Regions from separate parts of the Guptibacillus hwajinpoensis genome, predicted to be linked through region 1. Evidence: riboswitches for the same ligand, from Rfam matches in the RefSeq annotation. Region 1 holds a riboswitch; each other region holds the start of a gene.
What was found. Region 1 has a riboswitch for S-adenosylmethionine ahead of msrA (peptide-methionine (S)-S-oxide reductase MsrA). Riboswitches for the same ligand answer to the same signal wherever they lie in the genome.

Region 1 (3,282 bases):
TCGTTGAGGCGGCCTCTTCGAAAATTAGCTCAAAAAAAGGAGCTCTTATGCTTACCTGGTTTTCCACGTTAGGAACATTTAGCGCACCGAGCTTCCGTATTGTAACAGTAGCACCAATAATGAAAGCTCTGTTAAATAAAGTGAAAATCACACCTCAGGAGCTTGGATTCGTGATCGAAACAACCGCTACGCCCATTATTGTCTTAATGCCAATAGCGACGGCTTTTGTTGGTTATATGTCTTCAGTTGTACAACTTTCTATCAGAGCTGAAGGTATCGAAGGAGATGGTTATCGTCTTTTTTTACAAAGCATTCCATATAATTTTTTCTCGATCAGCATCATTCTTATCGGTTTTTATTTAAGTTTCTTCCATGATCGTAAAAAGCCAGCAACAGATGCAGGTAATCCTGAGAAAAAGCTGGATGACAAATGGGAAGATTGCCATCCAGCTGTAGCGAAAGAACTTCCATCAAAACCATTTAATTTAGCCCTGCCGCTAGGTGGCGTTATACTACTAACCCTGTTGTTAACCTACTGGAGTGGGTTTGAAAAAGGCTTCACCTCACCTGTGAATGCTTTTATTGAAGCTGATGTGCTTGATGCAATGGTATTTGCTCTCTTAACTACCGTACTCTTTACGTTTTTGCTCTATTTATTCCAGCGATTTTCATTAAAAGAGCTCGTCCGTTTCTTTATCGAAGGTGGAAATGATATGATGCCTGTAATCGTTCTGCTCACGGTTGTATGGGGGCTTGCCGCCTCAGCCGAAGCTCTAGGCTTTTCTGAGTTTGTAACGGCCAATCTTGATTGGATCCCTGCGTTATTTGTGCCCCCAGTTCTTTTCTTAGTAGGCGCCTTTATCTCTTATTTTATTGGTTCATCGTGGGGCACGTGGGGTATCTTGATGCCGCTCGGGGTTTCTCTCGGCAATTCGACGGGTACGGATCTTCCACTTGTAATCGGAGCTGTTTTTGCAAGCGGAACGTTCGGCGCTTTTTCATCCCCATTAAGCGATAATACGAATACGATTGCGAGAATTCTTCAATTAAATCCCATGACGTATGCAAAATTTAAGCTTGGCCCAGCATTAATTGGAGCGGGAACGGCTGCAGTTGGCTATTTTATTATCTCTTTCGTCATTTAAAAAAGGTGAGTACATTTCTATTGACATTGCTAGGGAAACCATTTAATATTGACACTAACTTAATAATCCTTTGTTTAAAGGATCTTCTTATTCAGAGAGGTGGAGGGACTGGCCCTTAGATACCTCGGCAACGGACCCATGAACATTATGTTCAGGTGGAACCGTGCCAATTCCTGCGGCGAAAGTCGGAAAATAAGAAGAGGCTCGGTATAACCAAACCCTCTTCTGTTCGGACAGATGGGGGTTTTTTCGTATGCATCCACCATCTGGAATATTTATTTTGTAGAGGGAGTGAGTGAACTTGCATACATTAAATACCGAAACTAGAAAACAACAGCTTATTAACACCCTTCTTTCAAAAGGAATTTATAAGAGGGGAAGCAAGCAGCTTTATATGTTAACACTTAATGATTTAGAGAAAATATATGTAGAAGAGAATGCAGTTACCAATATAAGAAACGGAGTGGGCACAGTGAATCTAGCAACGTTTGCAGCAGGATGCTTTTGGGGTGTAGAGGCGCTTTTCCAACAATTACATGGCGTGATTTCGACTTCAGCAGGCTTTACTGGAGGCGAGACCATTAATCCAACCTACGAAGATGTTTATACAGAATTAACAGGGCATGCTGAATCTGTTCTTGTTGAATATGATCCAGCAGTGATCTCATATGAAGAATTACTCGAAGTTTTTTTCGATAATCATAATCCAACCTCATTGAATCGTCAGGGAGAAGATGTTGGTACGAGGTATCGCTCTGCTGTCTTTTTCCACTCAAAAGAACAGGCAGAAGCGGCACAGATTGTTAAAAACAAGCTAATAGCTTCAGGTCGCTTCAAGAAACCGATTGTCACGCAAATCGTTCCAGCAACGACATTTTATCGCGCTAACGAGTATCATCAAAGCTATCTCGCTAAACGAGGCCAGTCTTCTTGCAAAATTTCATGATCCAAAAAGGCTCTCCTTCAGCATTGAAGGAAAGCCTTTTTCTGTGGTCTAATCAGCATGATTAACACCAATATGATCAACGAAAATGGACCCTTTCATCGATTGATCAAACTGAAACGTAAGAGAATCCAACTTTTTAGGATCGAAAGATGGATTATTATCAATAAATCTTTCCATTGGAATGTTGAACGTTTGGAGAACCGGTTCTGTTGGCTCTCCATAACGTTCTTCTTCAAAGTATATGGTTTTTGTATGCTGTACCGGCAAAACAGGATGCATAGGCATGATGTCACTAAGAACAACACTGGCAGTTTCTCCATCTGAAGTCAACTTAACGCTGAAATCTACCGGTTTCTGATTTTCAACTTCAGAAAGATTCGCCGCAGTAAAGGTTAAAGAACTTCCCGCCTTGTAAGCAAAAGGATCCTGCAACAGCTTAGAAAAGCTTAGCGTATAGTAGCCGTTTTTAGAATAAGATTGGTCCCACTTCAGGAACACGCCATGATTGTCTCTTACTTTATCTCTTCTGAATTCTAGCTCTCCTTCGTACCATTGGAGTAAGCTTCCTGCCGTGATATCAATATATGGAGAAGTAGCAGTGGTGACATCGACATCTTCTTCAAAATCGCTATAGATGATGTAGGAAGGATCTTCGTATTTACTGATATACGTTGTTTTAGGAAGCCATTCAAGGGCATAGCGGTAATCTTCAAACATCGGTAAGTAAGAGTTATTGTCATGTAAAGTGGCTTCTAGAAAACCAGATACATACGTTTTGGCAATTTGTCTCTGTTCTTCACCCTCAAGTAGCGGCTCTTTATTTAATAACATGGTGAAGGGGAAATAGGTATCATTGTCTTCCCAGGTTGTATTAAATTGTCCGTGATTCGCGCGATCAATGTAAAGGGCAGATTTAATCGCCTCTTCACCGCCGGTTAAATTGATCCCATTATATTGACGATCGCCCTCAAATTCGGATACATCACTATCGTAAGAACCATGGAGCAATAAATAATTAACGTCATCCACTTCGATTTTACGGTCTGACAACGTTTGATAATCAGTTGGTGCAATGGCGATTACCGTTTTAATGTTGAAATCAAAATCAAAGCGCGTGATCGCATTGTTAGGGTAGCGGTCAAGCTGATTAAATTTTGCAGCTAGAATCGCTGCCTGCCCACCACGAGAATG
Region 2 (3,282 bases), 1.1 Mb from region 1:
GAATACTATAATAATTATTTATTATCATTAAAGTGTAATTTAGAATGTATTTAGTACGTATAATAGTACTATTTTTAAATAAAACTACCTTAAAATGGATTAGACAAATTATAAATAAAAGTTAGAATTTTCGCAATAATATAGATGAAACTATTTCAGATTGCTTCTATCTAATGAAATGTGGCCATTAAAAAAGCCTTCGGATGGAGCATGATTATCCGTTTTACCAAACACTAAAAAATCAGGAGGATTGCCCCCTGATTTCAATGATTATGTGTCTATTTTCTAGACGTTATATACATGTTAATGTGAATAAATTACTTCCAAACTTCTTTGGCAATATCCAATACATGACATACTTTTTCCCATTGTTGGTCTTCAGTCAGTAAGTTACCTTCTTCTGTGGAAGCAAAACCGCATTGCGGACTTAAACAAAGCTGATCTAACGGCACATATCTTGAAGCTTCTGCAATTCGTGCTTTCACTTTTTCCGGGTCCTCTAATTCACCAAATTTCGAAGTGATCAAACCTAAAACAATTGATAGGTCCGAGCGGTAGACATGGCGGAGCGGTTCAAAACCACCAGAACGCTCATCATCAAACTCAAGGAAAAGCCCATCGACATTCAAACCACCGAAGATGGTTTCGGAAATTTCTTCATAACTGCCACTCGTCATAAAGGTCGACTTAAAGTTCCCACGGCAAATATGCATGGTTACGAGCATATCGTCAGGTCTATTGGCTATTGATTTGTTGATCGCCCGGGCACACAACTTTGCAACCTTTTCGGGGTTCTTTCCTTTCGCTTCAATTGATGCTCTTCCTTCCTCGGAAAAGAAAGTAGCCCATGATGTATCATCAATTTGCAGGTAACGGCATCCTTCATTGTATAGCGCCTGAATGACCCCCTGGTAAGCAACAATCAAGTCGTCTATAAATGCTTCGTCACTATCGTAAAGCCCCTTATCGATCTCTCCTCTAAAGAAAAGCATATTAGGGCTTGGAATTGTGAATTTCGCAACCGCATCCCCTGCAATACTTTTAAGGAATTTAAAATGCTCAATCATGTAATGATCGCTGAATCCAACTTTATCGGTTACTTTAATACCATGCGCTTTTGTCACAACACCATCGAATTGGAGACCTTTTTCGGTTTCAAAACCTTCCACACCATCCAAACCTTCAAGGAAGTCAAAATGCCACCAACTACGTCGGAAGTCACCGTCCGTTACTGCTTTAAGCCCGACTGCTTTTTGCTTTTCCACTAATTTAACAATTTCTTCGTCTTCGATTTCCCGCAATTCCTGGTCCGTAATTTCACCCTTTGCCTTCTGTAAGCGTGCCTGCTTCAAACGTTCCGGCCGTAAAAAACTCCCTACATGGTCTCCTTTAAATGGAGCTTTTGATACTCTTTGTTCTACTGATTTCGTCAATCTAAATTCCTTCTTTCTTTAAACTTTATTGTTATTTTCTGCATGAATATTTAGATTTGGTTTACAAAAACAAAACCCCCTTCTAATAAGAAGAGGGTTATTTTTGTATAACAAATTTCTCTTCTTATCTTCAAGCCAATGCTTCTGGAATTAGCACAGTACTTTAAAAGTCTGCTGCTAAGGTTTCAACGGGCCAGTCCCTCCACCTTTCTTGATAAGAAAGTTATCTATTAAATTGTTTTGTTAAATAATTAGTATACAGGAGTAATGTAAAAATTCAAGAGAATAAGAATATTTGTTTTTCTACGGTCCGCATTGTATGTTTCGATTATGAAAAAATACACCTTCTGTCATTCCATTAATATCTCACGAATATCCTCTTCCGTTAATGTTGCTGAAGCTTTTTCTTCTGAATCAATAATGTCTGCAATGAGCTCTCTCTTTTTCTCTTGAAGCTCATTCATCTTCTCTTCAATTGTGCCTTGAGCTACTAACTTAATTACCTTTACAACCTTCTCTTGACCAATGCGGTGCGTTCGATCTGCTGCTTGCTCTTCGACTGCAGGATTCCACCAGAGATCATATAAGATCACCGTATCTGCACCTGTTAAGTTAAGGCCAGTCCCCCCTGCTTTTAAGGAAATAAGAAACAGATCACGCTCACCCTCGTTAAATCGATTACAGGTTTGTACTCGCTCCTCGGCAGGCGTTTCTCCATCTAGATAGAAATAGGTTTGACCTCGGACTGTCAGCTCTCTACCTATGTGCTTAAGCATTTTAGTAAATTGGGAGAAGATCAAAACTCTTCTACCAGACAGTCTTGATTCCTCAATGATTTGAAGCAGCTGCTCATATTTTGCTGAGCTTCCCTTGTATCCTTCTACAAATAGAGCAGGGTGACAACAAATTTGTCGCAACCGCGTCAAACCTGCTAATATTTTTATCCGATTTTTTCGAATGGTATCCCTGTCGAGGTGCTTCAGTGTATCCGTTCGTAGCTTTGCTAAATAGGCTGCATAGAGCTTCTTTTGTTCAGGTAAAAGCTCGGTTAACTCAAGGGACTCCATTTTTTTAGGTAACTCCGCAAGTACATCTTCTTTCATTCTACGAAGTAAAAAGGGTCGAACCCTTCGAGCAATGGTTTTCCTTGTAAGATAGCTATAATCTTTCAACCCCTGGAATAGCTGTGGAAAAATGACATGATAGATTGACCAGAGCTCTTCAATTGAATTTTCCACGGGTGTCCCTGTCAGTCCGAAACGGTGATTTGCCTCGATCCTTTTAACCGTTCTAGCAGTCTGTGTCGTTGGATTCTTGAACGCCTGAGCCTCATCAAAAAACACCGTGTGAAACGATTGATTCTCATACCATTTAATGTCTCTCCGAAGTAGCGGATAGGATGTGATGACGACGTCCATTTCTGCGCTATTCTTTTGTATCTTTTCTCGATTCGATTGATTTCCGTCTATGACAACCGCTCGGATATCAGGAGCAAATTTCCTTATTTCATGCAGCCAATTATAGGTGAGAGATGACGGGCAAACGATGATAACAGGGAGCTTACGTTCTCGAATGATTGATAGCTCGGATACAATATAAGTGATGCTTTGCAGTGTTTTACCAAGTCCCATATCATCAGCTAGAACGCCACTGAATCCATAGCTAGCTAGTGTTTTCATCCATTTGTATCCGCGTTTTTGATAGTCACGCAGGATGTGATCTAACTTCTCTGGCACCTCAAAATCCAATTTTCCCGGATGAAGGAGTTGATCTAAGAACTGTCGAAAAGAATCCTCTACCGTAAAAAGCTCACTCGTATCAATAGAATCAAGAAGATGAAGGCTTTTGG
Region 3 (3,282 bases), 220 kb from region 1:
CGTTCCACAGAAAATGAGTTGAAACAGGCCATATCCCATATTTCTCATGATATTCGAACGCCTATGACATCGATCCTAGGGTATACAGTTTCTAGAATCGGATGAAATCAGTCCTGAAATGAAAAAGGAATACATAGAAACGATAAAAAATAGTGCAGGAAGGTTAAAAATACTACTTGAGGATTTTTTCGAGCTATCGATTATCGAACAAGCAGATTATCCTTTGAAAATGGAGATAGTTAAGTTCAACTCTTTGATTATAGAGGCACTATTTGGATTTTATGAGGAGTTTAATAGAAGAAATATAGAGCCTGAAATTCATATCCCAGACAATGATATTATGATAATGGTCGACCCATCTGCAGTTAAAAGAGTGGTAGAAAATCTAGTTATAAATACAATTAGGTACTCAACTGGAGATGTTACCATCCACCTAAGAAGAATTAATTCAGTTGTTCAACTTAAAATTTCCAACTCTGTTCATCAACTTAGTAAACAAGAAGTAAACCTAATGTTTGATCGCTTTTATAAGGCGGATCAGACAAGGACTGGAAGTGGTACTGGGCTAGGTTTATCAATTGCTAAAAGCTTGATGGAAAAAATGGACGGGATTATTTATGCTGAGTTAAAAGATAATCAATTAACTATGATTTGTGAATGGGAATCTAAATACTCTTAATTCAATAAATACCTTCTTCCACAATTTGTGAGCTTTTTTAATACAACTAACAACACAAAGTCATAATTTGTGAAATCCGAAATATTATACTCATATCTTGATTTCGAGTCTTCAACTAATGGGGGCGAATCTTGAATAAGAAGATTCGGAACCGTCCCCATGCAAAAAAAGAATGAAGCTTTGAAAAACGCCTGTCCGTATTTTGGGACAGGCGTTTTTACTTATGCTTTCGTCTTATAAGATGTAATGTGATCCTGCAGCGTGTCGTCACTGCCGAACAGGAAATGTTTCTCCATATCCGGGGAATACGTGGAGTTTTCAGCTGTACGGCCGACGGTTTCTGCCACTTCACGAAGCATAGCCGGAGAAGCTCCACAGCAGAGTCCCAGGTAGTTCACACCAATACTGTGCGCTTCTTTGGCCCACTCAGCAAGCTCATACCGGTTCGTGTAGAGCGGATCCAGGGACGTTGGGAACGTTGTTTCCGTTGGAAGTGTACAAGCACAGCTACCGTCCGGCAGGTTGAAGAAGGTAGGGTGTTCTTCCGTCGTGCGGTAAGGAATGGGAAGGGCACCTACATAACCGTCCACCGTATTACGGATTTTCTCTACATACGGCTGCATCGTTGCTGGTCCGCGGAAGCAGTTCATCCCCACAACAAGAGCGCCTTTTTCTTTTAATAAGCGGCAGGCTTCTTCTACTTCGTAGCCATCTCGCAGAATGTTTTCGCCCATCAGACCGAATGTGATCACGGCAGGGAGATTTTGTTTTTGGATTTCTTCGAGAGCAATCAGCGCTTCTTCATAGTAATAGAAGGTTTCGCCGTTCACAAAGTCTACGCCTTCTTCCTTACACCAGCCGATCATCTCCGCAAACATGCTTCTTGTTTTTTCAACAGCTTCAGGATCATCCGGGTTGAACAGGTTCGTGTTGGAAATGTTCCCGGCTACGAGTGCTTCTTCCTCAGGGTGCTCCTGAGCAACCTCTTTGGCTAGACGGATGGCCTGGCGGTTAAGCGGCTCTAATAAATCCTCTTTGCCGATGATTCTCATTTTTTCGCGGTGGCCGTTATAGGTAAAGGCTAAGACGACGTCGGAGCCTGCGAGCATATAGTCACGATACGTCTGTTTTAGTGCCTGGGGGTTATCCAGGGCTACTTCAGGTACAAAGGATCCGGCCTGTAAATAGCCGCGGCGCTCTAGCTCAAATAAGTAGCCTTCTCCACAAATAACGGGTCCATCCTGTAATCTTTGTTCTAATGATCGTTTCATTTCATTCAACAACCTTTCCATGTGTAATAGTAGTTTATTATTAGAAAGCGAATGCCCTTCAACAGGGAGACGCTGACTTTCTGTCTGGTACGGGCTAAAATCGTTTCAATCCTGTTGGGTGACATGGTGATCATCTTCTTCGAAAAAAATAAAGGACCTCCTTGGATAAGGGGGTCCTTTATGTATAAAGAGTCTCCTTATCTTCAAGGTATAACTACTACCTTCTGGATTTAGCACCGTGCCAATGGCTGGTTGCTGAGGTATCAAAGGGCCAGTCCCTACACCTCTCTGGATAAGTTTTACTATTATGTGGTTTTTGAAAAAACAGTTGCACACTTAACATGAGACGTATGCTTAAATCATGAATCAAATAAAGAATTCATTTTGAAAATTAGATGTTTATTATTTCGCTTGCGTTTTACAATACAGGAAAACGAATTAAGAATCAATGGAATTTTCCAAAATGGTGGGTTTATCATTACTTTCCTTCTGATCATGAAGAAGACTTAAAGAGGTTTTGGAATAAGGAATTGATATACCAAGAACTTATTAAGAGGGATTTTGAAGTTAAACTAAGGATGGAGTATCGAATGGAACAAATAGCTGTAGCTGATTACGTCCATCACGCTGAAAACAGAGACATCTCTGTACTGACTTTAATAAACGATGCTGATTATAAAGATGGTTTAGAGAAAATGAAAAGTGATTTGAAAGTAGACCCTTACAAGCAAATAACTAATGATTTTGCTGAGGTGTTTTTTATTTCGAAAAAATTGTAGCTCGGTTTCCATAATCAATAAACAGTCTTGAACAATTTATTCTACATTAAAGAAACATCTCGATGTCGAGTCTTCTGTTATATCGGAGCTATACTTTAGTAATAATAATGATGTTTACTGGTTTGAAAAATTGTAAAATACAATCGGTGTTTGATCAGGGGATAAGGGGGGAGATCATATGTTTTCGGATGTAGAAATTAAAATGAAGAAAAAAAATAAATTGTTGTTTTCTCGTGATAGCATTTGTTTGCAAGAATTGAAAGAACTTATTCAACTACAAAATCATAGAACTCTCGTCATGTGGGCGTTAGATTGCGCAAAATTACCTTTAGATAAATTTGAAGCAAAATATCCGGATGAACGGCGACCAAGAGCTTGTCTAGAGCTTTGTGAGGATTGGGCAAGGGGAAAAATCAAAATGCCCATAGCAAAGAGGGCTATCTTAGAATCGCATGCCGTAGCAAAAGAAATTGACGACATTGAATACGGCACTTTATGCCAAGCAATTGGTCATGCTGGGGCTACTATACATGTGGAAACACACGCTTTAGGA

Region 2: another riboswitch for S-adenosylmethionine. It lies ahead of ABFG93_RS16580 (5-methyltetrahydropteroyltriglutamate--homocysteine S-methyltransferase); the one in region 1 lies ahead of msrA (peptide-methionine (S)-S-oxide reductase MsrA).
Region 3: another riboswitch for S-adenosylmethionine. It lies ahead of ABFG93_RS00295 (homocysteine S-methyltransferase family protein); the one in region 1 lies ahead of msrA (peptide-methionine (S)-S-oxide reductase MsrA).

The regions. Positions count from the first base shown of each region.
Region 1 is NZ_CP156674.1:275,892-279,173, reverse strand. Features, by position in the region: gene ABFG93_RS01290 (Na+/H+ antiporter NhaC family protein) at 1-1,145, shown strand, start outside; SAM riboswitch class I at 1,230-1,344, shown strand; gene msrA (peptide-methionine (S)-S-oxide reductase MsrA) at 1,447-2,091, shown strand; gene ABFG93_RS01280 (hypothetical protein) at 2,140-3,282, opposite strand, start outside.
Region 2 is NZ_CP156674.1:3,210,466-3,213,747, reverse strand. Features, by position in the region: gene ABFG93_RS16580 (5-methyltetrahydropteroyltriglutamate--homocysteine S-methyltransferase) at 318-1,433, opposite strand; SAM riboswitch class I at 1,555-1,654, opposite strand; gene ABFG93_RS16575 (SNF2 helicase associated domain-containing protein) at 1,784-3,282, opposite strand, start outside.
Region 3 is NZ_CP156674.1:59,547-62,828, reverse strand. Features, by position in the region: gene ABFG93_RS00305 (histidine kinase dimerization/phospho-acceptor domain-containing protein) at 1-105, shown strand, start outside; gene ABFG93_RS00300 (sensor histidine kinase) at 119-679, shown strand; gene ABFG93_RS00295 (homocysteine S-methyltransferase family protein) at 901-1,950, opposite strand; SAM riboswitch class I at 2,145-2,249, opposite strand; gene ABFG93_RS00290 (hypothetical protein) at 2,541-2,729, shown strand; gene ABFG93_RS00285 (putative immunity protein) at 2,908-3,282, shown strand, end outside.